Regions from separate parts of the Yersinia sp. SCPM-O-B-9106 (C-191) genome, predicted to be linked through region 1. Evidence: predicted binding sites of a transcription regulator. Region 1 holds the regulator's gene; the other holds the start of a gene.

Region 1 (14,987 bases):
GACGATGGCGAGCGCAGAGCCACTCACCACATTGGTGCCCATAAAGCACAGGGTATCCCGCTCCAATGGGTTCTGCTCATCACATTCACGGCATTGCGCGACTTTCTCAACCGGTAGGGATTCTCCCGTCAGGGCGGCCTGGCTGATAAACAGGTCTTTTGCCACCAGAATCCGGAGATCCGCCGGGATCATGTCGCCGGCAGACAGTTTGATAATATCGCCCGGCACTAACTGAGAAATAGGTAGCTCGCGATGTTCACTTTTTCCAGTATGAGCATCACTGCGTAGCACCGTGGCGGTATTGCTGACCATGGCTTTCAGAGTATCTGCTGCGCGGTTAGAGCGGGCTTCCTGAATAAAATGCATCAGGGTAGAAATCAATACCATGGCACCAATCACCAGTGCGGCGGTGAGATCTTCCGTGGCGTAAGAAATCAGAGCCAGAATGGTCAATAGTAAGTTAAAAGGATTGCGATAACAGTGCCATAGATGAACCCACCAAGGGGTAGCTTGCTGATTTTCAATCAGATTACTGCCACTGTTTAGGCGAATGGCCTCGGCTTCCTGCTCAGTCAACCCCTCGGGGTGACTCTGAAAACGTTGATAAAGTTGCTGGGGCGTTTCATTGGCACACTGCAAACGCTGTAGAGTCAGGTCTGCCGGAATATGGGCCGCACTTCCCGCAGAAAGCCCGTCGAGCATGGTTTCCCGGCGGATCAGGCGGCGGGGCAGGTTACGGCTCAATATATTGAGCAATTGCCGAGTGAAATTTTTAACTTGCATGGTTCAAACCTTACTGTCACGCCCTGAAGTTTTTATTGAATGAACTTCAGGCTGTACCCACGGCAAATCTGCCGTAGAAAGGGCAAAATATCATCAGCAGAAACCAACGCAGGGGGGAGATGCGCAGTGACTGCCTATCGGATTGTTATTATCCAATAAGGCAACCACGTCAGACGGAGGATGACCTTATCGGTACACCCAAAGGGTGCAGATCGAGGGAGCAGGGTCCACTGGGTAATTAACCTCCGGTGAGTGAAGAATCGTTTTGCTTAAGTTTTAGCACTCAAGCAGCTATACAAGCAGTAAACAGAATGACTCTTGTTGGTATGGAAAAATGTTGGTATGGCAAAATGTTGCCACGACAAAAATTACCCTGACGGAAATTTGATCCGTTAAGGTAATAATATGTTGCCAGTCATGGAGATATCATGCGCTGAGTCTGATTCTGTGCATGGTATGCTTCCCACTGTTCTGCTAAATATAAATAATACGGCAGCTATCAGTAATAAGTTTATTATATGTATTCAAACCTAAACATTAGGTAAACCATGCAAAACCGTTTGACCATTAAGGACATTGCCCGCATGAGTGGAGTTGGAAAATCCACGGTTTCGCGGGTCTTGAATAATGAAAGCAGTGTCAGCCCACAGACTCGCGAGCGGGTCGAGGCGGTTATTCGTCAGCAGGGATTTACCCCATCGAAATCGGCCCGCGCGATGCGGGGTCAGAGTGATAAAGTGGTGGGGATTATTGTCTCGCGTCTGGATTCCCCGTCTGAGAATCAGGCGGTGCGCACCATGCTGCCGCTGTTCTACCAGCAAGGTTACGACCCTATCTTGATGGAAAGCCAGTTTGACCCCAAGTTGGTCAGCGAGCATTTGCATGTTTTACAACAGCGCTATGTCGATGGTGTCATTCTTTTTGGTTTCACCGGCTTAACCGCAGAAATGCTCGCGCCATGGCAGGAAAAAATGGTGGTATTGGCGCGAGAATATGCCGGTTTTTCTTCGGTTTGTTATGACGACGAAGGTGCGGTGCGTCTCTTGATGGATAAACTACGTCAGGCCGGACATCGCCATATCAGTTATATCGGGGTGCAGCCCTCGGATGCCACTACCGGTATGCGCCGTCACCAATCCTATCTCGATTACTGCCAGCAATATGGCCTGACCCCGATTGTCGCGTTGGGTGAATTGAGCTATCAGAGTGGTTTTCTTCTCGCGCCTCAAGTCATAAAACCGGATACCTCCGCGCTAGTTTGTGCCTCTGATACCATAGCCATGGGGGTTAGTAAGTATTTGCAGCAGCAAGGGCAGCAAAATATCCAGGTTTGTGGCATCGGGAATACCCCGCTGTTGAGCTTTTTGTTTCCTAATAGCCTGTCAGTTGAGCTGGGTTACGGTAGCGCCGGTGTGAAAGCGGCATCGCAACTGCTTGATCAACTTAATAATAATCAACCCATTCAACAAATTATCATTCCCGGTCAATTAGCTTGATACTTCTTTTCCCATCGTGATGCTCTCTGCCATTTAATCTTGAGGGGCATTTCTGGCGCGGGTAGATTCTTGACGAAAAATCACACAAAAAATTATCAAATTGTGATCTTGAACCCAAGTTGGGAACGTTCCCATTTCATAAAAATAAATACCTAGCTAATCTTTAATTAGCTGAATATATAATCAGCCTATTATTTTTGTGACCGACGTTTATTTTTAATTTGTTTTTTTGTTCAAGACAGAATGGACAGATTTTTTTAAAAAAAACTTACAATTCAATACGCTATCTCACCTTTACGAAAGGTATGTTGAAATGAGCAAAGTAAAACAACAAGACATCGATCAATTGATCGTACTGGTGGGAGGCAGAGAAAATATTGCCACCGTCAGCCATTGCATTACCCGGTTACGTTTTGTGCTAAATGATCCTGCGAAAGCCTTTCCGAAAGAAATAGAAAAACTGTCTATGGTCAAAGGCTGCTTTACCAATGCCGGGCAATTTCAAGTGGTTATCGGGCCGGAAGTCGATGATTACTACCAAGCGCTGATTGCTAAAATTGGCCAGAATGAAGTAGATAAAGAACAAACCAAGCTGGCTGCGCGGCAGAATATGACCTGGTTTGAGCGCGGTATTTCTCACTTTGCCGAGATTTTCTTCCCCCTGTTACCGGCATTGATCAGCGGCGGCTTGATCCTCGGTTTCCGTAATGTGATCGGCGACATCCCGATGTCCGAGGGCAAAACGCTGGCGCAGATGTACCCAGCGTGGCAAACCATTTACGACTTCCTTTGGTTGCTGGGCGAAGCCATCTTCTTCTATCTGCCAGTGGCTATTTGTTGGTCAACGGTGAAGAAAATGGGCGGTACACCAGTCTTGGGGATTGTACTGGGGATTACGTTGGTTTCTCCGCAGTTAATGAATTCCTATCAACTAGGGCAACAAATTCCTGAAGTTTGGAATTTCGGCTGGTTCACTATCCAAAAAGTGGGCTATCAAGCGCAGGTTATCCCCTCTATTCTGGCTGGTTTAGCTCTGGGCTGGATTGAAACCAATCTGAAAAAAATTATTCCCGCTTATCTCTACTTAGTTATCGTGCCGGTAGTGTCCTTGTTGCTGGCCGTGTTCCTTGCTCATACTTTGATTGGGCCATTTGGCCGCATGATTGGTGATGGTGTGGCATGGATTGTGAAAATGGTGATGACCGGCAGTTTTGCTCCTATTGGTGCCGCACTGTTTGGTTTCCTGTATGCGCCACTGGTGATTACCGGTATACATCAGACCACGTTAGCCATTGATATGCAGATGATTCAGAGCATGGGTGGCACACCCGTTTGGCCATTGATTGCCTTGTCTAATATTGCGCAGGCTTCTGCGGTATTGGGCATTATCATCATCAGCCGTAAGATCAATGAGCGCGAAATTTCTGTCCCAGCGGCGATTTCCGCCTATCTCGGTGTGACTGAACCCGCCATGTACGGTATTAATTTGAAATACCGTTTCCCGATGCTGTGCGCCATGATTGGTTCTGGACTGGCGGGCCTGATTTGTGGGCTAACCGGGGTGACGGCCAATGGTATTGGTGTCGGTGGGTTGCCGGGTATTTTGTCCATCAAACCACAGTTCTGGGCGATTTATAGTTTGGCAATGTTGGTGGCGGTTGTGGTGCCGTTGATTTTGACCATTTTGGTTTATAAACGCAAAGACAGTCGCGGCGAATTGCCGGTCTGAATCCTGAACCTCCGCCAGGGATTATTCTCTGGCGGAATTATATTCAGGTGAAGCTATTTTCTAGTGAACTTAATTTCTCAATTTTTTCGGTTTTTTCTACAAATAAGAGTCTGTTATGAATAATCCTATCCCTTGGTGGCAAAACGGCGTCATTTATCAGATTTACCCGAAGAGTTTTCAGGACAGTACCGGTAATGGCTACGGCGACTTGGCAGGGGTGACGCAACGGCTGGATTATCTGCAAAAGCTGGGGATTGATGCCATCTGGCTGACGCCAGTTTATGTCTCGCCACAAGTGGATAATGGCTATGACGTTGCGGATTATTGCGCCATTGATCCGGCTTACGGCACCTTGGATGACTTCAAAACGCTGGTGGAACAAGCCCATCAACGGGGCATTCGTATCGTGATGGATATGGTATTCAACCATACGTCCACTGAACATGCTTGGTTTAAAGCATCGCAAGACCGCAACAGCCCTTACCGCCAGTTTTATATTTGGCGCGATGGAGAGGGCGACAATTTGCCCAATAACTGGCGCTCTAAATTTGGCGGTAATGCCTGGCAATGGCACGCGGCCAGTGGTCAGTATTATCTGCATTTATTTGCCACCGAACAGGCTGATCTCAACTGGGAACACCAACCAGTCCGCGACGAACTGAAAAAAGTGTGTGAGTTTTGGGCTGATATTGGCGTAGATGGTTTGCGTCTGGATGTGATTAATTTGGTATCCAAACAGCAAGACTTCCCGAATGATTTCGATGGAGATGGCCGCCGTTTCTATACTGATGGCCCGCGTATCCACGAATTTTTACAAGAAATGAGCCGCGATGTGTTTCAGCCACGTGGCCTGATGACAGTAGGGGAGATGTCTTCCACCCGCCTTGAGCATTGCCAGCGCTATGCCGCATTGGGCGGTGACGAATTGTCGATGACCTTTAATTTCCATCATTTGAAAGTGGATTATCTCAAGGGTGAGAAATGGTCGCTGATGTCGCCGGATCGTGTCGAACTTAAACAGATTTTTAACCAGTGGCAGCAAGGGATGCATAACCGCGCGTGGAATGCGCTGTTCTGGTGTAATCACGACCAGCCGCGCATTGTGTCGCGTTTTGGTGATGAGGGTGCGCTGCGTTTGCCTGCCGCCAAGATGCTGGCGATGGTGCTGCACGGTATGCAGGGCACGCCCTATATTTATCAAGGCGAAGAGATTGGGATGACCAATCCAAACTTCAGCTCGATTGATCAATATCGTGATGTTGAAAGCCTGAATATGTTTGCTGAATTAAGTGCCAAAGGCCGTGAGCCTGACGAATTATTGGCAATCTTGGCGACCAAATCCCGCGATAATGGCCGCACTCCCATGCAATGGGATAGTCGCCCTAATGCCGGATTCAGCCAAGGGACGCCGTGGATCGAGCCTTGCAGTAATTACACCAATATTAACGTCGAAACTGCGTTGGCAGATGCCGATTCGGTATTTTATGCCTATCAATATCTAATAGCTCTGCGCAAGCAGCACGATGTGTTCACTTTTGGTGATTATCAGGATCTTTCCCCACAACACCCTGATTTATGGTGTTATTTACGGAATTGGCGAGGTAAGAAATTGCTGGTGGTCGCGAATCTGAGTAGTGAATCACGGCAATGGCAGCCGGAGGGCATCGAGCTGGATGGTAACTGGCAATTGTTGATGAGCAGCTATGGCGAAAGCGCTTTTCAGCCGCAGGAGATGGAATTGCGGGCCTATGAAGGGATTTATTGGGTTAGAGAAGATTGATGGCTTACGGCTGGTATTCACCAGCCGTGACGCAATGACATCAGAATTAACGACGTACCGCGATAGCTTCGATTTCGATTTTCACATCTTTCGGCAGGCGGGCCACTTCGACACATGAGCGCGCAGGGAATGGCGCATTGTGCTCGGCGAAGAAAGCTTCGTAAGTGGCGTTAACTGTGCTGAAATCATTCAAATCTTTAACGAATACCGTGGTTTTCACGATATCGGCGACTTTTAGACCAGCAGCTTCAACAATGGCTTTCACATTTTCCAGTGATTGACGCGCTTGAGCTGAAACGTCATCGGCTACCAGACCGGTTTTCGGATCAACTGGGATCTGGCCGGAAGTGATGATCATGCTGCCCAGATCGACACCTTGAACATAAGGGCCAATGGCGGCAGGGGCGAGTTCAGTGCTGATAATGCGTGACATGGTGACTCCTGGTTATCAAATATCATAATTAATTATCCCCATCATTATAAAGATGGGGCGAATTACAGCAACCCGCTTGCGGCTAATCTGCTTGTAATACCACTTGGTGATCAAACTCTTTCTCGCAATATTTGCATTTAAGGTGAATTTCACCCTGCTTGGCTTTCACTTTAAAGCTGGAGTCGACTGGCTCATTGTGGCTGATACAGTTGCTATTAGGGCAGGTGAGTACGCCGTCGATATGCTCCGGTAGACTGAGCGTCAGCTTTTTGACCACTTCATAATTATCAATGCGGTTGACGGTAGCATCCGGCGCATACATCGCTAATTGGTTGGCTTGTTGCTCTGTCAGGAAGGTATTTTCTATTTTAATCAGATCCTTACGACCTGAACGCTTAGAGGGTAAGTTCAACCCGATGGTAATGCGCTGGTCAGTCGCAGTCAGTTTGAACAGCGACAGCAATTTAAACCCGATTTGCGCCGGAATATGGTCAATCACGGTGCCGCATTTAATTGCCTCAACCTGTAGTTTGTAATCCTGAGTCATGTTCAATCCCCCTTAAAGAGCCAAATCTGCGTTGAGTACCAGCGCCAACAGCGCCTGACGTGCAAAAATCCCGTTACCTGCTTGTTGGAAATAGTAGGCGTAAGGGGTTTTATCAACATCGGTGGTAATTTCATCAATACGTGGCAGCGGGTGTAGCACTTTGAGATTATCTCGCGCACCATTCAAATCAGCCGCACGTAGGACAAACTGTGCTTTGACGTTGGCGTATTCTGACGGGTCAAGGCGCTCTTTTTGTACGCGGGTCATATAGAGAATATCCAGCTCAGGCACCACTTCTTCAATACTTTCGTGCAGGCTATATTCAATACCTTTTTCTTCCAACATTTCAAGAAGATAAGCTGGCATTGCCAGTGCGTCCGGGGCGATAAAGAAGAAGCGATTGCCATCGAATTTAGCCAGCGCTTGCGTCAGCGAGTGCACGGTACGGCCATATTTTAGGTCGCCGACCATGGCAATATTGATGTTATCCAGCCGACCTTGGGTTTCCTGAATTGTGAATAAATCGAGCAGTGTTTGGGTTGGGTGCTGGTTGGCTCCATCACCGGCATTGACCACCGGCACATGGCCGGAGAATTGGGCGGCAAGGCGCGCAGCCCCTTCTTGCGGATGGCGCATGACAATGGCATCGACATAGGTGCTGATGACTGACATGGTGTCAGCCAGCGTCTCGCCTTTCTTACCCAGCGAAGTGTTGCTGCTATCCGAAAAACCGACGACGGATGCGCCAAGACGGTGAATAGAGGTTTCAAATGACAAACGGGTGCGGGTTGAGGCTTCGAAAAAGCAACTGGCGATCACTTTGTGTTTTAACAACTCAGGTTGCGGATGGCTTTTTAGACTGGCGGCAGTGCGTAATACCAGTTCCAGCTCCTCGCGACATAAGTCGTTAATTGAGATTATATGCTTGTGATACAATGGGTTGACCATTTCGCTCTCCTCTGTGACCCGTCATGCTTCAAGCTGCATGTGCGTTGGCTGCTTTCGCTCATCCCAGTTACTTACTGGTCGTTGACCTTAAAGTCAGTAGACTCTTGGGGATTTGCTCAGTTGCCGCCTTCCTGCAACTCGAATTATTTAGGGTATATATTTTAATTGGTGATAATGCTTAATTTGGTGCCGATCGGCAGACAAAAAAAAGCCCCTCAATGAGGGGCCTTTCAGGATCGGTTTAGCAACGGGAGAAAGAACGGCAGTTGGCTGCCTGCTGGCAGTCTATTTTGTCGGCCATCAATAGGGCCATTTTCAACAAAACGACGATGTTTAGCAAAATCCAAGCAGCTTTTCATCATATCTCCCGGCAAATTGTGGCGAATTATACTCGCGTGGGATTTCTCTGCAAGGGGGAAAAGCCGCATTTTTTATGATTAGCAAACGATTACTTATTGGGAGCGAGTGTGGATCGTCTCATCCAATATCAACCGAGTCACAAAAATTAAAACTTAATCTTCATCAAATCCAGAATTAAATAACTCAATCACTGCCGCCAAAGCCTGTATCTCATCAGGCCCGGTCGCCTCAACCTCAATTTGGCGGCCTTTGGCGGAATCGAGCATCAGCAGTGCAATAACACTGCTGGCTTCGGCTTCGGTCCCACTGTCATTGCGTAACATCACTTCTGCATCAAAACTTTGGACCAGTTCGAACAATTTCATTGCGGGTCTGGCATGCATCCCCAACTTGTTTTTGATCTCAACTGTCTGTTTGACGGTCATTATTTACGCTTTTCCAGAGTACGATGACGTGATTGGACATTCTTCCCGCGAGCGCGGAAGTAATCGGCCAGTTGTTCCGCAACGTAGACTGAACGGTGCTTACCGCCAGTACACCCAATGGCAACCGTCAGATAACTGCGGTTATTGGTTTCCAGCATCGGCAACCACAGTTCCAGATAGCTGCGGGTCTGATAAATAAAGTTGTGCACTTCTGTATGGCGATCGAGGAAAGAAGCTACCGGCTTATCCAAACCTGTCATGGGGCGTAATTTCGGGTCCCAGTGCGGGTTTGGCAGGAAGCGTACGTCGAAGACATAATCTGCATCAATGGGAAGGCCGTGTTTAAAGCCGAAAGACTCAAACACCATGGTCAGCTCACGCTCACGTTTACCCAGTAGACGGGTGCGCAGCATCTCAGCCAACTCATGCACTGACATTTCAGAAGTATCAATAATCAAGTCGGCCCGTGAGCGCAAAGGCTCTAACAGGTCGCTTTCTTCATCAATAGCACTTTCTAATGACAGATTTTTGGTCGACAGCGGATGTAGCCGACGGGTGTCACTATAGCGACGAATCAAGGTATTGCGATCAGCATCCAAAAACAGCAACTGCGGTGAAAAGCTGTCCGGCAGTTGGGTCATGGCATGTTCAAATACCTCAGGAGATTCAGGCATATTGCGCACGTCTATGCTCACTGCGGCAGAGATGTTCCTATCGGCGAGTGTACTCGCCAATTGCGGCAGCAGAACCACAGGCAAGTTATCGACGCAGTAGAAACCCATATCTTCCAATGCGCGCAAAGCAACAGACTTCCCTGAACCGGAACGGCCGCTGACAATCATCAGCACCATGTGAGTGACTCCCTCTATAGAACCCTATATTCCCGGCCACACAAGCCGGGCATAGCGAATAAAACGGATGTTTCCCAGTGAATTACGCTGTTTCTGGCGGTAATTCAGTCATGATTTGATAAAGCTCATCATCACTTTGCGCCGCCCGTAAACGACGACACACTGTTTTATCAGCTAATCGTTTGGCTACTAAAGACAAAGTGTGTAAGTGAGTTTTACATTGATCTGCTGGAACCAACAAGGCAAATAATAGATCAACCGGTTGATTATCAATAGCATCGAAAGCAATAGGTTGGTCCAAGCGGATAAATACACCTACAGCGCGCAGTGTATCTTCCTCCAGCTTGCCATGAGGTATCGCGATGCCACTACCAATGCCTGTACTGCCCATGCGTTCGCGGGTTAACACAGCATCGAAAACGATCTGTGACGGCAGGTTCAGCTGTTTGGCAGCTAACTCGCTGATAATTTCCAAAGCCCGTTTTTTACTTGAGCAATGTACGGAGCTTTTGGTGCACTCGATATTTAATACCGAGCTTAATTGCAATGCTGGATCGTTGATCATCTCATCTTTCACTTAAGCGCTGTTTTACGCCTGATGCCAGCGGAATATTCTTCTCTGCTGGCATCAGGTTGTGTAGCGAGTGTAGAACCTTTGCTGTGTACCGTCATACTTCAAGCTGCATGTGCTTTCCTGCAATTCGAATTATTTAAGGTAGATAACAGCAACAAGGGCCCCTAATGTTGTTTTAGCTTATCTTTATGTTTGTTCAACTGGCGAGCCAGTTTATCAACCAAAATATCAATTGCGGCGTACATATCCTCCTGCTCTGAGCTTGCGTGCAACTCACCCCCATTCACATGCACCGTTGCTTCTGCAATTTGTTTTACTTTTTCGACACTTAAAACCACATACACTTGGTTAATGCGATCAAAATATTGCTCTAGTTTGGCAAATTTAGTGGTAACAAACTCGCGTAATGCTTCGGTTATTTCGACATGATGTCCGGTAATATTGAGTTGCATAGTGTCTTCCTTCTCAGTTCAGGTCAAACCAACTGTTTACGCTGGTTTGACGGCGGGATGGATAACGACTCTCGGTACTTCGCGACAGTACGCCGCGCCACCATAATGCCTTGTTCGCATAATAGCGTGGTCAGCTTACTGTCACTCAGTGGTTTGGCAGGATTTTCTGCCGCAACCAATTTTTTCACCAGTGCACGGATTGCAGTGGAAGAAGCTTCCCCCCCGCTTTCGGTATTGACGTGACTGGAGAAGAAATACTTCAGCTCGAAAATACCCCGAGGACTGTGCAGGAATTTCTGCGTGGTCACACGGGAAATTGTCGACTCATGCATATCCACGGCTTGGGCAATGTCTGCCAGTACCATGGGTTTCATAAATTCAGGCCCATTCTCAAAAAAGGCCACTTGCTGCTCTACGATGCAGCGCGCCACTTTTAACAGCGTCTCATTGCGGCTTTCAAGGCTTTTTATCAACCATTTTGCTTCTTGCAGATTGCTACGGATAAACTGCCCATCACTGTCATTACGGGTGCTGCTGCCCATTGCCGCATACTGTTGGTTGATTTTCAGGCGTGGAATGCTATCGGCATTCAGCTCTACCGTCCAGTGTCCTTTGTCTTTACGCACCAGAACGTCCGGTATGACATACTCAGATTCCCCGGTATTGATGGACTGGCCAGGGCGCGGGTCCAGTGATTGAATCAGAGCAATGGCTTCTTTTAGTGTATCTTCTTTTAGCCGACTTAAACGGATCATCGTGCGGAAATCATGGTTGCCTAGCAAATCCAGATAATCACTAATAACCAAGCGCGCTTCGGCCAGATAAGGCGTGTCTTTAGCATATTGCGACAACTGCACCAATAGGCATTCCCGCAAGTTTCGCGCCGCGACACCAATGGGATCAAAGTGTTGTATCCGCTTAAGCACCGCCTCAACTTCATCCAACCCGACGTTTTCATCTCCCATACTTTCCAGAATGTCTTCCAGTGGCACAGTAAGATAACCGGTTTCATCAACCGCATCGACGATAGAAGTCGCAATCGCAGCATCAGTTTCAGAAAAGGGGGTCAAGTCCACTTGCCACATTAAATAGTCTTGTAGCGTTTGGGTGGTTTCCCCTTGATAGACCGGTAGCTCGTCGTCACTGTAATCATTACCCATACCGGATGGTGTGCCTGCGGTGTAAATTTCATCCCAGGTCGCATCCAGTGGTAACTCTTCCGGCATATCTTTTTGTTCCAGCGCTTCGCGGGTATCAAGCGCTTCACTGTCTACCGTTTCTTTTGCATCTATCTCTTCGTGAAGATCGGTTTGCTCAAGCAGGGGGTTACTCTCCAGCGCTAACTGAATCTCCTGCTGGAGCTCTAGCGTAGAAAGCTGCAACAGGCGAATAGCCTGCTGTAGCTGCGGAGTCATTGCCAGTTGTTGGCTGAACTTGAGTTGCAAACCTTGCTTCATAATGCAGTATCAATTTTCCTGGTGGCTAACAAAATCATCAACAGCGTTTCAGAATGAGAAAATTAAAGACGGAACTCTTCACCCAAATAAACACGTTTAACTTGTTCGTCAGCCAAAATTTCCTGTGGTGTTCCGTGAGCGATTAAACGCCCTTGGCTTACAATATAAGCCCGCTCACAAACGTCGAGTGTCTCGCGCACGTTATGGTCGGTAATCAGGACACCGAGGCCACTGTCGCGCAGGTGCTCAATTATTTTTTTGATATCAATAACAGAAATCGGGTCAACCCCAGCAAACGGCTCATCCAGCAGAATAAATTTAGGATTAGCTGCCAGCGCACGGGCGATTTCAACCCGGCGACGTTCACCGCCAGAAAGTGATTGGCCCAGACTGTCACGTAAATGAGTAATATGGAACTCTTCCATTAACTCATCAGCCCGCTCCTGGCGTTGTTCAGAGGAGAGGTCTTTACGGATTTCCAGCACCGCCATTAGATTATTAAAGACACTCAGGCGGCGGAAGATTGAAGCTTCTTGCGGTAAGTAGCCAATTCCGCGCAGGGCGCGTTCATGCAAAGGCAAAAGGCTGATATCTTCGTCATCAATCACAATACGCCCGGCGTCACGCTGAACAATGCCGACGACCATATAAAAAGTGGTGGTTTTACCGGCACCGTTCGGCCCAAGTAAACCGACAATCTCACCGGACTTTACTTTCAAGCTGACGTCTTCGACCACTTTACGGCCTTTGTATGCCTTAGCCAGTTTTTCTGCGATTAATGTTGCCATAAATGATTAGTTACTCTTCTTTTGGCCTGAAGCTGCTGGCCCTTTATCTTGTAATTGGGACGGTAATAGCACGGTGGTGACGCGCTTGCCTTTATCACTGAAGGCTTCCATCTGCTGTTTTTTCACCAAATAAGTGATGCGATCACCTTTGATATTGCTATCAAGCTGCTCCAGATAGGCATCACCGGTCAACACGACAAAATCGTTAGCGACTTCGTAACGCAGTTTCTGTCCATGGCCTTTCACGGGCTTACCACTGTCTTGCATCTGATAGAAAGTGACCGGATTACCAAAACCTTCAATGACCATTTTGCTCTGATCACCACCCGGGCGGGTAACCACCACTTTATCAGCCTTAATCTCAATGGTGCCTTGCTTGATAATCACATTATCAGTAAATGTGATGGTATTCGCCGCCATATCTAGTGCTTGTTTAGCTGAGTCAACCTTGACGGGCTGGTCAGTATCACCCGTTAAAGCCAATGCTGGCAGGCTGGCGGCCAAAAGTGAGCTGGCAAGCAAAAAATGACGAATTTTATTTTTGGATTTCATAAGAGGTTTTAACCTTTTCAATCAGCTCGGCGGTTTTATCCCGCAAGTTGCCACGCATTTTCATGCCGTTAGAGGTAAATCCAACACCAAAGAGGGTCACTTCATCATCAGAGGAGACATCCTGAGTGATCAAATTAACTTGGGCGTTATCAGTTTTAATTTTTTGTAACTGTGCGTCTGGGGTTAGGCTATCAACCTCAACATGACCATACAAATAAAGCATCTTATCATTGGTCAGCTTGGCACGGTCCGCACGTACTGACCACGTGGCGACGGCATTCTCATCAAACATTGTCATCACTGGCCGGGTAAACCAGGTCAGCTCTTGTTCGCTGAAATTCTGGACTTCTTCCGCCACCAGTTTATAACTCAACTGCCCAACTGGATTAAAAACCACGGTAACAGTATGTTGGCTTTGCGATGAGGGTTCCTGATCATTCGCCACATTTTGTCTACCTTGTTGATTAAAACCGGAGAAATTCCAGCCAATCAAAGCTAAGGCAATCAGTGCTAAGGATATTGTTATCCATAGTCTTGTTTTACTCATATCGACAATCCTTTAGCACCTTCGAGTTTACCTTGGGCTAATAATATCAAATCACATAACTCGCGTACTGCACCGCGCCCGCCCTTGATTTGCGTGACATAATCCGCTTTGGGAATGAGTAATGGATGGGCATCCGCCACGGCGACAGATAAGCCCACTTGCGCCATTACGGGCCAATCAATCAAATCATCACCAATATAAGCAACGTGCTCAGGCAGACATTTTAATGCGGCCAATAACTCATTATAGGCAACCAGCTTATCAGATTGCCCTTGATAAAGGTGGGTAATGCCTAAGGTGTTGGCACGGTCTTCCAGTAATTTAGCATTGCGGCCAGTGATAATTGCCACCTCAATACCCGAGGTTATCAGGCAGCGGATACCATAGCCATCCCGCACATTGAAAGCTTTCAGCTCTTCGCCCTGATTACCCATGTAAATCAGGCCATCGGACATGACACCATCAACATCACAGATCAATAAGCGAATGTTGGCTGCACGTTCCATAACGTTGCTAGCGACTGGGCCATAGCATGTGTCCAGATATACTGTGCTATCCATAATTTACCTTTTATTAAACAACACCGGCTCTCAGCATGTCATGCATATGCACCACACCCAGTAATTGGTCACCATCGGCCACTAATACCGCAGTAATATGACGTGATTCCATCAGGTTGAGCACATCTACTGCCAACAGGTTTGGACGCACCCGAATACCGCCTTTGGTCATCACATCCGCGATTTTCGCGTTATTTAAGTCAATGCCCATATCGAATACCCGGCGCAAATCCCCATCGGTAAAGATACCTTTAATCATCATCAAATCGTCACAGATTACGGTTAAACCCAGATTTTTCCGAGTAATCTCCAGTAATGCATCGCGTAATGAAGCATCAGGGCTGACGTGAGGAATCTCCGCACCGGTGTGCATAATATCGCTGATCCGCAATAATAATTTGCGCCCTAGTGCGCCGCCCGGATGGGAGAGAGCAAAATCTTCCTGAGTGAAGCCCCGCGCCTGCAGCAAAGCCACCGCGAGGGCATCACCCATCACTAATGTGGCGGTGGTGCTGGTGGTCGGAGCCAGCCCCAGTGGGCAAGCTTCTTGCGGCACCTTGATACACAAGTGAATGTCAGCCGCTTTGCCCATGGTGCTTTCTGGGTTGCTGCTCATGCAAATAAGCTGGATTTTCTGGCGTTTGAGGACGGGGATCAACGCCAGAATTTCGTTGGACTCCCCTGAGTTGGAGATGGCGAGCACGA
Region 2 (14,987 bases), 760 kb from region 1:
CTGCCCTGTCGCATTTAGCGAGCAAATACCGATGTTATTCGGTGTCAGACCATGGAATAAAACTGAGTGAGATTGTTTGCACAATTAGGCTGGTATTTCCGCCGTGAGTGGCGCCGCTATGTGGGAGCGGTACTATTGCTGATCATTATTGCTATCCTGCAATTATTACCACCTAAGTTGGTAGGGGTAATTGTTGATGGCATCAGCACAAAACAGATGTCGACCAATATGTTATTGGTATGGGTTTGCGTGATGCTAGTGACGGCTATCGTGGTCTATCTGCTGCGTTATGTTTGGCGCGTTTTACTTTTTGGTGCTTCCTATCAATTGGCTGTGGAATTACGCGGCAATTTTTATCGCCAACTTAGCCGACAAGCCCCAGGTTTTTATTTACGTCACCGCACCGGTGATTTAATGGCGCGCGCTACCAATGATGTCGATCGCGTGGTCTTTGCCGCAGGTGAGGGGGTATTAACACTGGTGGATTCGCTGGTGATGGGGTGTGCGGTATTGATTGTCATGAGCACCCAAATCAGCTGGCAATTAACTTTGCTGTCATTGCTCCCGATGCCGGTCATGGCGGTGGTCATCAAATATTACGGCGACCAACTGCATCAGCGTTTCAAATCAGCTCAGGGGGCATTTTCTGCGCTTAATAATCAGGCGCAGGAAAGCCTCACCAGCATTCGCATGATTAAAGCTTTTGGCCTGGAAGAGAACCAATCACAACAATTTGCGCGGGTTGCCGAAGAAGCGGGTGCTAAAAATATGTATGTCGCCCGCATTGATGCTCGTTTTGATCCGACAATTTATATTGCTATCGGTATCGCAAATTTATTGGCTATTGGCGGTGGTAGCTGGATGGTGGTTAACCACAGCATCACCTTGGGGCAGTTGACCAGCTTTGTTATGTATTTAGGCTTAATGATTTGGCCGATGTTGGCGCTGGCGTGGATGTTCAATATTGTTGAACGCGGCAGTGCTGCTTATAGCCGTATTCGTAGTTTGCTGGAAGAAGCGCCAGTGGTGCAAGATGGTGACATCGAACTGTCGAGCGAGCGCGGTACTTTGGCGGTGAATATTCGTCATTTCTATTATCCAGAAGCCAAACAGCCCGCTCTGCATGATGTCGCACTGAAACTAGCTCCAGGGCAGATGCTTGGGTTATGTGGGCCAACGGGGTCTGGCAAAAGCACCTTGCTGGCACTGATTCAGCGGCAATTTGATATTGATGACGGCGCGATTTGCTATCAAGGGCATCCGCTGTCTGATATCCGTTTGCATGACTGGCGTGGGCGCTTATCCGTGGTCAGCCAGACGCCATTTTTATTCTCTGATACCGTCGCGGGCAACATTGCACTGGGTAAACCTGATGCGACCCAAGATCAAATCGAACGGGCTGCCCGCTTAGCCAGTGTGCATGAAGATATTTTACGTCTTCCTCAGGGGTATGACACGGAAGTGGGCGAGCGCGGTGTGATGCTGTCCGGTGGACAAAAACAGCGGATTTCTATCGCCCGAGCGCTGCTATTGGAGACTGAAATTCTGATCCTCGATGACGCGCTCTCTGCGGTTGATGGTCAAACCGAACATGAAATCTTAAAGAATCTGCGCGAGTGGGGCGAACATCGTACCGTGATTATCAGCGCACACCGCCTTTCTGCCTTAACTGAAGCCAGCGAAATTCTGGTGATGCAGCACGGCGGGGTGATGCAACGCGGTACTCATAATGTTTTGGTGAATCAGTCTGGGTGGTATCGGGAAATGTATCGCTATCAGCAATTGGAGGCGGCATTGGATGACGGTGAGTCGGAGGCCAAAACCGATGAGTAAAGTTAAGCAACTTTGGCCGACACTAAAACGCCTGCTTTCCTATGGTTCCCCTTATCGCAAGCCATTAGGGTTGGCGGTTCTGATGCTGTGGATTGCTGCGGCTGCTGAGGTCAGTGGCCCTCTGTTGATCAGTTATTTCATTGACCACGTGGTGGCGAAAGGCACTTTGCCGCTGGGGTTGGTCAGTGGGTTGGCTTTGGCTTATTTGCTACTGCAATTACTGGCAGCCACATTGCACTATTTTCAAGCATTATTGTTTAATCGCGCGGCAGTCGGTGTGGTTCAACGGCTCAGGATTGAAGTGATGGATGCAGCTTTGCGCCAGCCTCTCAGTGCTTTTGATACCCAACCTGTCGGGCAATTGATTTCCCGCGTAACGAACGACACCGAAGTCATAAAAGATTTGTATGTGATGGTGGTGTCGACGGTATTGAAAAGTGCGGCACTAATTGGCGCGATGCTGGTGGCAATGTTCAGCCTGGATTGGCGCATGGCGCTGATTTCGATCTGTATTTTTCCCGCAGTGCTGGTGGTTATGGCGATTTATCAACGTTATAGCACACCGGTCGTCCGTCGGGTTCGAGCCTATTTAGCGGATATTAATGACGGTTTTAATGAAGTCATTAACGGAATGGGCGTTATCCAACAGTTTCGCCAGCAAGTACGTTTTGGTGAGCGCATGGCGTCTACTAATCTCGCTCATTATAAGGCGCGGATGCAAACGTTGCGTCTGGAAGGCTTTTTATTGCGCCCATTGCTGAGTCTATTTTCAGCCATGGTGCTGTGTGGTTTATTGCTGCTTTTCGGCTTCAGTCCAGAGGGTTCTGTGGGGGTCGGGGTGCTGTATGCGTTTATCAACTACCTTGGTCGTCTCAATGAACCATTGATTGAATTGACATCACAGCAGTCGGTCATGCAGCAAGCAGTGGTTGCAGGGGAGCGTATTTTCGAGCTGATGGACAGCGCCCAACAAGGCTATGGCACTGATGACCGTCCACTGACGAGCGGCCGTATTCAGGTTAATAATGTCAGCTTTGCTTATCGCCACGATAAAATGGTGCTGCAAAATATTTCCCTGGATGTGCCTTCGCATGGGTTTATCGCGCTGGTTGGGCATACTGGCAGTGGCAAGAGCACCCTGGCAAATTTGTTGATGGGCTATTATCCGGTGCAGCAAGGTGAGATTTTACTTGATGGTCGGCCACTATCTGAATTATCACATCAAACATTGCGCCAGGGTGTGGCTATGGTGCAACAAGATCCAGTGGTATTAGCCGATTCATTTTTTGCTAATGTGACATTAGGCCGTGATATTAGTGAGCAGCAAGTGTGGGATGCGCTGGAAACTGTGCAATTGGCTCCGCTGGTCCGTGAATTGCCAGATGGGTTGCACAGTTTGCTTGGAGAGCAGGGCAACACCTTGTCAGTCGGGCAAAAGCAGCTTTTGGCGATGGCACGAGTATTGGTGCAGGCACCACAGATTCTTATTTTGGATGAAGCGACGGCTAATATTGACTCTGGCACAGAGCAAGCCATTCAGCGAGCTTTGCAATTGATCCGCAAAAACACCACCTTGGTGGTGATAGCTCACCGCCTTTCGACCATTGTCGAGGCGGATACTATTTTGGTATTGCACCGTGGTGTAGCTGTTGAGCAGGGTAAGCATCAAGAGTTGCTGGCGGCACATGGGCGCTATTATCAAATGTATCAATTGCAATTAGTCAGTGAAGATTTGGCGGCCATTGACCAAATCGAAACTGCGATAAGTTAAAGAATAAGCTGCGGGGGCGATGTCCTCGCAGCTTCCCGCTATTTTCCATTTCATTTCTGTTATTTTTCTTTCAGCCAATAGCCCAGCGAATACCTATCAAGAAGCATTGCCGCACCATAATCAGACAACACAAGCGCGCGAAGATATCGTGGTGCACTTTTGCGACGCGCGTCGCACTAATTTGGTGCGTAAAAACTGTTCAATCCTCTCTATCTAGTGACACCGCTGTCGTGCTGTACATCTCAACCCCCATCAACCCGCCCTTTTTGCATTAAATTCTCGTCAATATTATTTATGGCATAGCCTTTGCTTTACTTCTTTTGTGGCAGACATGAATTCAATTTAATTCGAGAAGGGGCAAATATGAAGCTGGTTACCGTGGTTATCAAACCATTTAAGCTAGAAGATGTGCGTGAAGCCTTGTCCTCTGTAGGTATTCAAGGGTTGACCGTAACCGAAGTGAAAGGATTTGGTCGCCAGAAAGGACATGCAGAACTCTATCGGGGAGCGGAATACAGCGTCAATTTTTTACCCAAAGTAAAGATTGATATCGCGATTGCTGATGATCAATTGGATGAAGTTATTGATGTTATCAGTAAGGCCGCTTATACCGGCAAAATTGGTGACGGCAAAATTTTCGTTGCTGAATTGCAACGTGTTATTCGCATCCGTACCGGCGAAACAGACGAAGCAGCACTGTAATTTGCAGGCTCAAATTTAGTGAATAGGGATGGGTTGATGATGAAAAAACTTTTATCCGTGTTGGGCCTGAGTTCGGTAGCAATGCTGCCCTCTTTGGCAATGGCTGCTGCACCGGTGGTAGCTGACAAAGCAGATAATGCCTTTATGATGATTTGCACCGCGTTGGTGCTGTTTATGACGGTCCCCGGTATTGCCCTGTTCTACGGCGGCCTGCTGCGTTCCAAAAACGTATTGTCGATGATGACTCAGGTCATGGTGACCTTTGCGCTGATTTGTGTTTTGTGGATTTTGTATGGCTACAGTCTGGCGTTCAGTACCGGCAACGCATTCTTCGGTAACTTTGATATGGCGATGCTCAAAGGTATTGGCCTGACTAGCTTGAGTGGCACTTTCTACCAATATATCCATGTGGTGTTCCAGGCTTCATTCGCCTGTATCACAGTTGCATTGGTGGTCGGTTCATTTGCTGAGCGAATCCGCTTCTCTGCGGTGCTTATTTTTGCCGTGTTGTGGTTCACTTTCTCATACCTGCCAATGGCGCACATGGTCTGGGGCGGCGGTTTCCTGGCACTGGACGGCGCTCTGGACTTCGCGGGCGGCACAGTGGTGCATATTAATGCCGCGATTGCCGGGTTGGTAGGGGCTTACTTACTGGGTAAACGTGCCGGTTTTGGTAAAGAAGCTTTCAAACCACACAACTTACCGATGGTGTTCACCGGGACTGCAATTCTGTATATCGGCTGGTTTGGTTTCAACGCCGGTTCAGCTAGCGCCGCTAACGAAATTGCTGCATTAGCTTTCTTGAATACAGTTGTCGCGACAGCGGGTGCCATTCTTTCTTGGGTATTTGCTGAGTGGATTTTACGTGGTAAACCATCACTGTTAGGTGCTTGTTCAGGTTGTATCGCCGGTTTGGTGGCGATTACACCGGCGGCAGGGACTGTCGGTGTTGGCGGCGCACTGATTATCGGCCTGGTGGGTGGTGTTGCCGGTCTATGGGGTGTGGTTTTGCTGAAGAAATGGCTGCGGGTGGATGATACCTGTGATGTGTTTGGTGTCCACGGTGTATGCGGGATTGTCGGTTGTATCCTGACCGGCGTCTTCACCTCTGCTTCATTAGGCGGTACCGGTTACGCGGCTGGCGTCACCATGGGGCATCAAGTCGGTGTGCAATTATTTAGCGTGGGCGTGTGTTTGGTCTGGTCTGGTGTCGTTGCTTTCGTCGCCTACAAAATTGCTGACCTGGTGGTTGGCCTGCGGGTACCCGAAGAGCAAGAACGCGAAGGTCTGGATGTTAATAGCCACGGCGAAAATGCCTATAATCAGTAAACTAAGAATGGCAGCAGAATAAATAATAATAATGGTAGCAACAGGGGCGATGGCGACATCGCCCCTTATTATTGATGGCGATTACCGATGTAAACGAATTACACCTTCCTGCACGGTAGAGGCGACCAAGACTCCTTCCCGATTATAGATTTGCCCGCGAACAAAACCACGAGCCCCAGAGGCTGAAGTGCTTTCTACTGCATATAGCAGCCAATCATCAAGCCGGAATGGGCGGTGGAACCACATGGAATGATCAATGGTGGCAATTTGCACGCCTGGTTCAAGGAAGCCAATGCCGTGAGGCTGTAAGGCCGTTGGCAAGAAATTGAAATCAGAAGCATAACCCAGCAAATACTGGTGAACGCGCAAGTCATCCGGCATTTGGCCATTGGCGCGGAACCAGACGTAGCGGTTAGGTTCTGCTTTTGAACCTTGCAGTGGGTTATGGAATTTCACCGGGCGCATTTCAATCGGCTGATTGCCAATAAACTTCTCCCGCACTTTTTCGGGGATCAGATGAGCAAATTGGCGGGCAATCTCGGTTTCCGACATCAATCCCTCCGGCGGTGGGACATCTGGCATAGTATTTTGGTGTTCAAAACCATTTTCCTGACTCTGGAACGACGCCGTCATATAGAAGATAGGTTTACCATTCTGAATCGCGCTGATCCGACGGGCGCTGAAACTATTGCCATCGCGTAATGTTTCTACGTCATAAATGATGGGTTTGCTGCTGTCCCCTGGGCGCAGAAAATAGCTGTGAAATGAATGGACGAGCCGATCAATAGGGACGGTTTGTTTTGCCGCATAAATAGCCTGACCGACAACCTGACCACCAAATACCTGGCGCAAGCCCAGATCTTCACTTTGGCCCCGGAAGATCCCTTCTTCAATTTTCTCCAAATCGAGCAGATCGAGCAGTTTTTCTAATGCCTGGCTCATGTTGTAGTCCCTGATGATTGAGTTCATACACAGTGTGCGGAATCCATTGGGCGGTCGTCAATATATTGCTGTGAAACAGCTGTACGATTGAAGATAGCTTGATAAGGAATAGTCTGATAAATGGCTCAATTGGGAGAGAATCGGCAGGGAGTAGATGATTGTGCTATAATTAGCTTGCTAGGTGGTTGAAGCCACTGATTAAACGCCAGCTCTTATATGAATAGCTGGCATCTTAATAATAAGAAGGAGTGCGACCTATGAAACCTTGGCAATTAATAAAATTCTGGCAGATAGTGGGTGGGGCAGCATTGGTCGTTAGTTTAGCGGGGTGCGCCCACAAAGGGGCTGATGTTCCCGTTCCGGCATCCGCAGGAGCCACTGCGGCACCTATTGCTCAACCTGCTGTGCAGGGAACAGTGAATATCCGCGAGCGTATTGCTTTGCCACCTGATGCTATCGTCACGGTAACGCTGTCGGATGCTTCACTGGCTGATGCGCCAACTCGGGTTATTTCTCAGAAAGCAATTCGTACTGAGGGTAAACAGGCTCCGTTTAGTTTTACCTTGCCGTTTAACCCAACTGAGATCCAGCCAAATGCCCGTATCATCGTAAGTGCGGCTATTACACGTAATGGTCAGCTTCTGTTTATCACTGATACCATTCAAGAAGTGATTAACAACGGCACTGGCACTCAGGCGAATCTGCTACTGGTTCCAGTGACCTCTGTTGCAATTGAAACTGCACCTACAGCCACAACGACCGGTACTGGGACGATACAGTAATTCTCATGTCGCTTTATGCGCTGCAGTGTCTTGAACTGTGGCGCTAAAGCTCACTGTAGCGCCAGCGATATTGCTGTAAATCAATACGCCCAGCGGGACTTATTTCAATACCTTCAGCCAGCAATGCATTTTTCTGTCTAAGATAATCTTCTCCGACTAACGATATCTCCCCGTGACGATTAATCACCCGATACCAAGGTAATGTAGAGCCTTCAGGTAAGCGTTTCAGAACGCCGCCAACTTGCCGCGCAGCTCTGGGTGAGCCTATCAACCGGGCAATATCGCCATAAGTGGTCACTTGCCCAAATGGAATCGCCGCCACAACCTGAAATACTCGCTGACGGAAGCTGTCGATTATTGGCGGGTGATTTTGCTCTGCTGCGTCATTTAGCGTTTCAGCGTCATCCGGGCTTGATAGCTCAGTTCTTGGTGATGTCACTGCGTCCTCTTTCTTATTGGTTATCTGTGTTAGCAAATAGTGTGGCGCTATCGAGAAAATGAGAGTGATATAAATAGAATGAGGAGAATAAATAACATCATCAGAGATTTTTTTGCCACAAGAAAATAGATTTCGCCCGAAGATTAAGTATGCTGGGCAAGAAATAATCAGTTAGCGCGTGTTGTCTTGCTATTTCGAGGTCCATAGTCGATAATGCCCACCGCTCCAGAGTACAAGGAGCCGTTAACGTCAATGGAGGTCCTGTTGGTTCTCCCGCAACACTAACTTGTGAACTCGGTCAGATCCGGAAGGAAGCAGCCGTAGCAGGCGAGGTGTGTGCCGGGATGTAGCTGGCAGGGCCTCCACCAATTTTGGCGAGTCATTCATTATCAAAATCATTCGGCTTATCAACTCTCTTCGCCAGCACAATATCAACCAGTAGTTATCAACTAATCATTATCAGCGATAAATCTTTTTGCCCCCCTATGTCTATAGTGCTAACCGACCGTTTATTGAAAGTTAATACAAGAATTTTCTTATTTATTTGCAAGTTAGATTTTTAATTTGCATCTTAGATTTGGTCTATAACTAATAATGTTTTTAAATTATTAGTGGCCAGGAGGATTTGATAAATTAAATAGCACAACAATACAGCATCACTTCAATGTTCTGATAAACCCCCATGACTTCATCTAGACACGCTTCATTTAAACACAGATGCGCAATAACGCGGGATTAAAGTTAACCTTCAATACCTGGGTGTTTTATCTCAAATTGAACACTTACAACCCGCTGACTGCATTGAAGCCGATAACAATTATCGGCTCAACGTTGTGTGTCTTAACCAGCGTTAAGCAGACTATTTCACATGTTGCCACACAGTAGGTGGAATTTTATCATAAAGTTTATTCATTGTGAGCTCAGCTAAGCGATGGTCTGCAGCTGAATAAAATAATTCCAGCTCATCATCTGAAAGTTCGTACTTATTCTTTTCAATTACACGTTCTAATGTATCAATAGTTGTACATTTTCTTAAACGCATCAGGTAGTCAGTTTTTGTCATGGTGAATCTTCTTCTCGATATAAAAATAATATAGTGAAACTATTCTTTAAGTTTTCATCAGGGTACAGATGTATTCTCCTGAGAAAAGTCTGAATAAACGCTCTTTGGTTTTTTGCCAGCGACGCAATTCAGGATCATTGATCCCATAACTACTAAACAGAGTATATGTATCGTCTAAATATTCTTCCACTAACTCTGAAAGGTCTACGCCATCTGGGTATTTTATTTTAAAACTCATCACAAATGAAGCTATATGCTCGATCAAATCATTCAATTGTAGATTTACGGCAGAAGTCGGGTCATTTACCCAACCATGGTGGCTGTCACCAAGGGTGGCAATGCCTTCATCATACAAACTCTCACATAAAAACTTCAATTGGGCAATGTCATGCCGCTTCGGTGAGTACTCATCCATATCATCCCCTCCGTAAACGCTTAATTCGGTGTTGATAACACAATGTGAGTAGATCGGTAATCATATAAATGCAAAAGCTTATCGGTAAAGTAAATAAACGTTTCTTGCTATAAATATAAATCATTTCTCCGCTCATCGCGCAACTTTATTACTTAATCTTACAATTCATCAGCGGTTGAAGGTCTGTCATTGTTAATTATATCAAAAGTGATTTTTTCTGGGTGTACAATAAATGTTACAGCATTTGTTAACAACTCTTCAGTATTGATATCTAAACAGGGGTTGAAAATATACCACTGATAAGAGTAAGTCATTGAATAATAGTTATCTTTCAAATTTATAATATCAAGAATTTCTAATGAACCAGTGGTGTACTGGGCATTCTCCGAATAATACATTAACCCAGAAACCAAGCTTTCTTCAATTTCACCTATGTTATTCTTGATAACATTCCTCAGTAATGAAATCGGGTAACGCCCTGAGAAAAAGTCCCCAGCTATTTCATTGTTCATTAATTGTCCGCTCATGGTGACAAGATTAATTCATTAACACACTGCCATTGTTACAAAAAATGCGATGATATCTGTTTTCAGTAACTATTCGCATGATTTGAAGTAAAAATTTCAAATTTAATGAGATTTATCTACTAAACCGCTTAGTTAGCATTGAGTGACGTTATTAAGGTCGTATTCAATAACACTGTTCGACAATAAAATTAAAAAACTTAAATAGAGTTTTGCATATTTAAGGTTATTACTCACGCTTAACTCAGCCTACTTCTATTAATTTAGAATGCTATGCCGGTTTTATCAAGAGGAGGGACTCCCGTAAGGCTGGTTTTCTATTGTGTAAATTACCGTTTTGCGAGCGTTAACGAAGAGTTCTGCTGCTAGAGTACCAAAATCATGCCCACCCTCACCAGTAAGATATTAGTAAAAATACTTTAATTTGCTGTAACTAAGCATGTTCGCACTGCTTATTTTATCAACAGCACCGGATTTTTATCCACCTCTGTTGATGTTGTATCGATACCCCGTCATGAATTGTTACCTTTGAAATATTTATGGTAGAGATGCACACTTGAATTTGACTAAGTAATGTGATGTTATAATATATCATTAATCACTTATTCTTCTCTGACATGAATAAATTCTCTGCTCGATTTACCCCGCTACCGCACTGGACGTTATTTTCACTTTCTTCCTTACAGCGCATTGTCGGTGTTGCCTTACTTTGTGTGTTGTTGTGGTGTGCCATTTATTGGGCGAATGTATTGCCATGATAAATTTGAGAAATATTGAGATTGGATATGAAAACCGTGCCCTAACACCATCAATTAATGGTTGTTTTTCCGCAGGTTCGCTTACTGCAATTATTGGAGCCAATGGGGCGGGTAAATCCACTTTACTTAAAACTTTGGCGGGCTTACAACCAGCTGTTGCGGGGAAAGTGACATTTACTGGCGGGAGATCCCCGCAAATAGCCTACCTTCCTCAACAAGCTGAGTTAGACAGGCAGTTTCCTATTGTTGTCCAAGATGTAGTGGCGATGGGGTGTTGGCCACAAAGTGGATTATTGGGTGGAATTAATCACCAATCACGGCAACGAATCAAACAGGCATTAAGTGCGGTCGGAATGCAGGATATGGCTCGCCAGCCGGTTGGTGAGCTTTCGGGTGGACAATTGCAGCGGGTGCTATTTGCTCGTCTTTTAGTACAACAAGCGCAACTGATTTTGTTGGATGAGCCTTTCACCGGTATTGATAGCCAAACTGTCGGGTTGTTACTTGAGGTTATTCATCAGCTACATAATGAGGGGAGAACCATAATTGCTGTCCTGCATGATATGTCGATGGTGGCCGACCATTTCCCTCATGCATTGTGGCTAACATCTCAAGGCTATTGCTGGCAATCCTCTGATCAGGTTTTAGCCCAGTGGCACCACTCTCAGGGTTCATCTTGCCCGTTTTCCGCACCGCCCAACTCTCTGAGGGCAATCAATCCATGATATTGCTTCATTTACTTGTTGATCCTTTTTTGGATTTTGGCTTTATGCGCCGGGCATTGATCGCGTGTTTAGCTCTGTCACTCAGTTCTGCGCCATTGGGGGTTTTCTTATTATTACGACGAATGAGTTTAGTCGGTGATGCTCTGTCGCACGCAGTATTACCTGGGGCGGCTATCGGATACCTGATTTCGGGTATGTCACTGGTGGCCATGGGCGTCGGGGGATTTATTGCCGGGCTGGCGGTTGCCATGATGTCGGGATGGGTGAGCCGCCGAACACTGTTAAAAGAAGATGCCAGTTTTGCCGGTTTCTATCTGGGTTCTTTGGCTTTAGGGGTCACGCTAGTCTCTTTGCGCGGCTCCAGTATGGATCTGCTCCATGTGTTATTCGGTTCTATTCTCGCTGTTGATGCCAACGCCATGACCATGGTTGGGGTAATAACCACTTTCTCTATGTTGGCTTTAGCGGCTATTTATCGCGCGCTAGTGGTGGAGTCATTTGATCCTGTTTTCCTGCGGGTCAGTATGGGGCATTGGTTGATGGTGGTTCATGCGCTGTTTCTGTCATTAGTCGTGCTTAATTTAGTGGCTGGATTTCAAATTCTGGGCACGCTGATGTCAGTCGGACTAATGATGCTCCCCGCCGCCAGTGCGCGTTTTTGGGCCAAAAACTTACCTCAAACCTTGGGCATTGCCATGGCGATTGGCATGATTGCCAGTCTCGTCGGGCTACTGTGGTCGTATTACGCCTCATTGCCGGCCGGGCCAGCTATTGTCCTGAGTGCCAGTCTGATTTTCTTTTTATCTATTTTATTTGGAAGGCGCGGTGGAGTTTTAGCTACTGCGCGCCGTTGAGAACTATTTCTTATTAAGAACCCCGTGTCATTAAAGGAGAGTTAAATGAAGTATTTACCTATTAGTTTGGCGGTAGCTGCTCTACTGTCAAGTCCGCTGGCAATGGCGAAAACGGTCGAGGCTGTCGCCAGTTTTTCTATTTTAGGTGATATCGTCAAACAGGTTGGAGGCTCACATGTCAATGTGGTGACCTTAGTTGGCCCGAATGGGGACCCCCATGGTTTTGAACCCACGCCGAAAAATAGTAAGCAATTGTCCAAAGCCGATGTGGTGTTTGTCAGTGGGTTAGGGCTGGAAGGCTGGTTAGAACGGCTGATCACAGCCTCCGGTTATAAAGGGCAGGTCGTCATCGCGTCAACCGGGGTTGATACCCGCAAGATGGATGAAGAGGGCAAAATGGTGACCGACCCTCATGCCTGGAACAGTATGGCGAATGGTATTAAATATGCTAACAACGTAATGAATGCATTGATTATCGCCGATCCTGAAGATGCAGATTATTTCCGTAAGCGCGGGGGGGAATATATTCAACAACTGGAGAAATTGGATGCTTATGCCAAGGCGCAGTTTGCCGCGATCCCCGCTGGGCAGCGCAAGGTTCTAACCAGCCATGATGCATTTGGTTATTTTAGTCAGGAATATGGGGTTAATTTCTTATCACCTGTTGGTTTCTCTACAGAATCTGAAGCCAGTGCCAGTGGAGTTGCTGCGCTGATTAATCAAATCAAAAAAGAGAAAATAAAAACCTATTTCATTGAAAACCAAACTGATCCTCGGCTAGTAAAACAAATTGCTGAAGCCAGTGGCGCACAAGCTGGCGGAGAGCTTTATCCCGAGGCATTATCTGTAGCCGACGGCCCAGCAGCGACTTACACACAAGCCTTTAAACACAATGTGGACACTATTGTGGGTAGCATGAAGTAGTTATCGGAAGAAAATTTCTCAGCCTCAAGGGAAACTAAGGGGCTGAGTTATTAATCCTTTATGACAAATAGAAAAGCCCCGTTGGGCAGCAACGGGGCTTTTGACTGCAACATATTCAACATCACCGTTTTTTATGAGTACCTCCCTGAACGGCTTTAAAACGTGGATTACTTTTGCAAATAACATACACCCGACCACGGCGACGGACGATTTTACAATCGGGATGACGGTTTTTTGCCGATTTCAATGAACTCAATACTTGCATAATTAACTCTCAGAATTAGCTGTTTTTTGGCGTCAGGAAGCTGCCGAACCGCTTATGGAAACGCGCAGTGCTGCCTTCTTTTGAAAACTCTTTTTGTTTACCGGTGTAATACGGATGCGATGCCGAGGAGATATCCAGTGTGACATAGGGATAGGTCTGCCCATCGCGTTCAATGGTTCGCGATGTGGCGATGGTTGACCCAACGGTGAAATAAGTGTCCGCACTGGTATCGTGAAAAACCACAGTCCGATAATTAGGGTGGATGCCAGGTTTCATAAAAACTCCAATTGTTATGTTATACTATAACAATAATTATGCTCCATTCGTTTTTCACTTTCAAGTCCGAGTTTCAAGTCCGAATAAATAAAAAAAAACCGCAAACCGAAGTTTGCGGACTTTTTTAAAGTGGGTGAGGTGCTTGCTTGCGATTAAGCGACCACGTGCAACCCCAAAACAGCAAAAATGTTCGCCAAAATACCTACGATAATAGCTGCGATAGGGCCTGCCGCTAGTTTCATGACCGGGCGGCCACAAATCTCGTTGAGGATATACAAGCTGACGACTACAAAAATGCCGGTGCCGGGCCAGATTTGATTTGCGGCATTAACCCCGCCCACCAAAAGTGCAATTTCAAGAATTTGCGTCATGGCGGTACGAATATTATCACCGGACATTTTTAACGATGGGAAACGGTTCATCGCCTTGCCAATTCGGCTCAGACTGGTAATTTCAACGCCCATAGCACCAGCCCCAAGTATGCCTGCAACCACTGGGTTAGGCGCAAGGTAGCCTAAGCCGAGGAACCAGTCACACCAGCCGTTGGTGCCATATACGCCACTTATCATTGCGGTGGTGATAATCAGTGGCATGAAAGCCAGAGCTTGAACAATGGCGACGATAGCTGCTGAGGTAATTTGCCCTTTTCCGAGCAATGCTGCTGCAATTGGCTCTCCGGCAATCCAATGGTAGTGGGCAGTGATGGTGATTAATGCCGCCATTGGGAGTAGATAAATCGCGTTTTTCCGAATGCGCTTAATATTGTCGTCAAACAAGCTATGTTCTATTTCTTCGCCGTGGCGTTTATCACGGGAAGCAAAGAACAGTAAGCAAATCATGCCAAACAGCATCGCAATGCCTTCTGGGCTGAGTGCCACTTCATTACCCGCAATAGTGACGGGGTTAATTCGTTCAATCACAACACGGGCCAGGAAGGCGATAATAATGGTGATTAACCCCGCTTTTTTGCCGAATTGATAACCGACGGCAATAGCAGGGAAGGCGACAAACGCATAAATTATTGGGTCGCCTACTGACGCGAGGGCATCCAGGAAATTGACGGGTAGATAACTGAAGCCCTTAATCAGCCCATCCAGCGCGATAGTGATTAACGCCCCATAAACAGTACCAATTAATACGGCTAGCTTAGTATTATTCAGTGATACACCAATAATATCCGCTGTCAGCAAAACAATATGAATGACAATAATCCCCGTTGCCAACGTAATTGGCATGGCGAAACCGGTGATGAACCCAATACTGATAGCAAAGGAGATACCCGCCAGCTCTTTTCGGCTCATATTGCCGTTCATAAACTCCGGCATAATAGGCCGCAATCCATCGTGATAAACCGCGATAGACTTGTTGGCAAGAAAAGTGGCATA

Evidence for each region. The regulator sigma-54, encoded in region 1, starts transcription at its own class of promoters, with help from an activator protein. The targets are predictions, from matches to a motif close to GTTGGCACANNTTTCGCTNT.
Region 2: a site for sigma-54 is predicted at 3,898-3,917, ahead of glnK (P-II family nitrogen regulator). Genes of this name have one in related genera too.

Annotation. Positions count from the first base shown of each region.
Region 1 covers NZ_CP110791.1:3,879,866-3,894,852, reverse strand. The annotation lists gene mgtA (magnesium-translocating P-type ATPase) at 1-783, opposite strand, end outside; gene treR (trehalose operon repressor TreR) at 1,332-2,279, shown strand; gene treB (PTS trehalose transporter subunit IIBC) at 2,593-4,008, shown strand; gene treC (alpha,alpha-phosphotrehalase) at 4,124-5,788, shown strand; gene ridA (2-iminobutanoate/2-iminopropanoate deaminase) at 5,835-6,221, opposite strand; gene pyrI (aspartate carbamoyltransferase regulatory subunit) at 6,304-6,768, opposite strand; gene pyrB (aspartate carbamoyltransferase) at 6,781-7,716, opposite strand; gene npr (PTS phosphocarrier protein NPr) at 8,229-8,501, opposite strand; gene rapZ (RNase adapter RapZ) at 8,501-9,352, opposite strand; gene ptsN (PTS IIA-like nitrogen regulatory protein PtsN) at 9,435-9,917, opposite strand; gene hpf (ribosome hibernation promoting factor) at 10,091-10,378, opposite strand; gene rpoN (RNA polymerase factor sigma-54) at 10,402-11,835, opposite strand; gene lptB (LPS export ABC transporter ATP-binding protein) at 11,898-12,623, opposite strand; gene lptA (lipopolysaccharide ABC transporter substrate-binding protein LptA) at 12,630-13,175, opposite strand; gene lptC (LPS export ABC transporter periplasmic protein LptC) at 13,159-13,722, opposite strand; gene kdsC (3-deoxy-manno-octulosonate-8-phosphatase KdsC) at 13,719-14,282, opposite strand; gene kdsD (arabinose-5-phosphate isomerase KdsD) at 14,296-14,987, opposite strand, start outside.
Region 2 covers NZ_CP110791.1:3,120,565-3,135,551, reverse strand. The annotation lists gene OP863_RS14325 (SmdA family multidrug ABC transporter permease/ATP-binding protein) at 67-1,833, shown strand; gene OP863_RS14320 (SmdB family multidrug efflux ABC transporter permease/ATP-binding protein) at 1,826-3,604, shown strand; gene OP863_RS14315 (hypothetical protein) at 3,624-3,821, shown strand; gene glnK (P-II family nitrogen regulator) at 3,968-4,306, shown strand; gene amtB (ammonium transporter AmtB) at 4,346-5,635, shown strand; gene tesB (acyl-CoA thioesterase II) at 5,717-6,577, opposite strand; gene OP863_RS14295 (YbaY family lipoprotein) at 6,835-7,359, shown strand; gene OP863_RS14290 (MGMT family protein) at 7,403-7,798, opposite strand; RNA gene ffs (signal recognition particle sRNA small type) at 8,061-8,157, shown strand; gene ymoA (expression modulating protein YmoA) at 8,658-8,861, opposite strand; gene tomB (Hha toxicity modulator TomB) at 8,908-9,276, opposite strand; gene OP863_RS14270 (hypothetical protein) at 9,435-9,788, opposite strand; gene OP863_RS14265 (metal ABC transporter ATP-binding protein) at 10,555-11,283, shown strand; gene OP863_RS14260 (metal ABC transporter permease) at 11,280-12,137, shown strand; gene OP863_RS14255 (metal ABC transporter substrate-binding protein) at 12,183-13,061, shown strand; gene ykgO (type B 50S ribosomal protein L36) at 13,183-13,326, opposite strand; gene OP863_RS14245 (type B 50S ribosomal protein L31) at 13,342-13,602, opposite strand; gene OP863_RS14240 (YhfT family protein) at 13,755-14,987, opposite strand, start outside.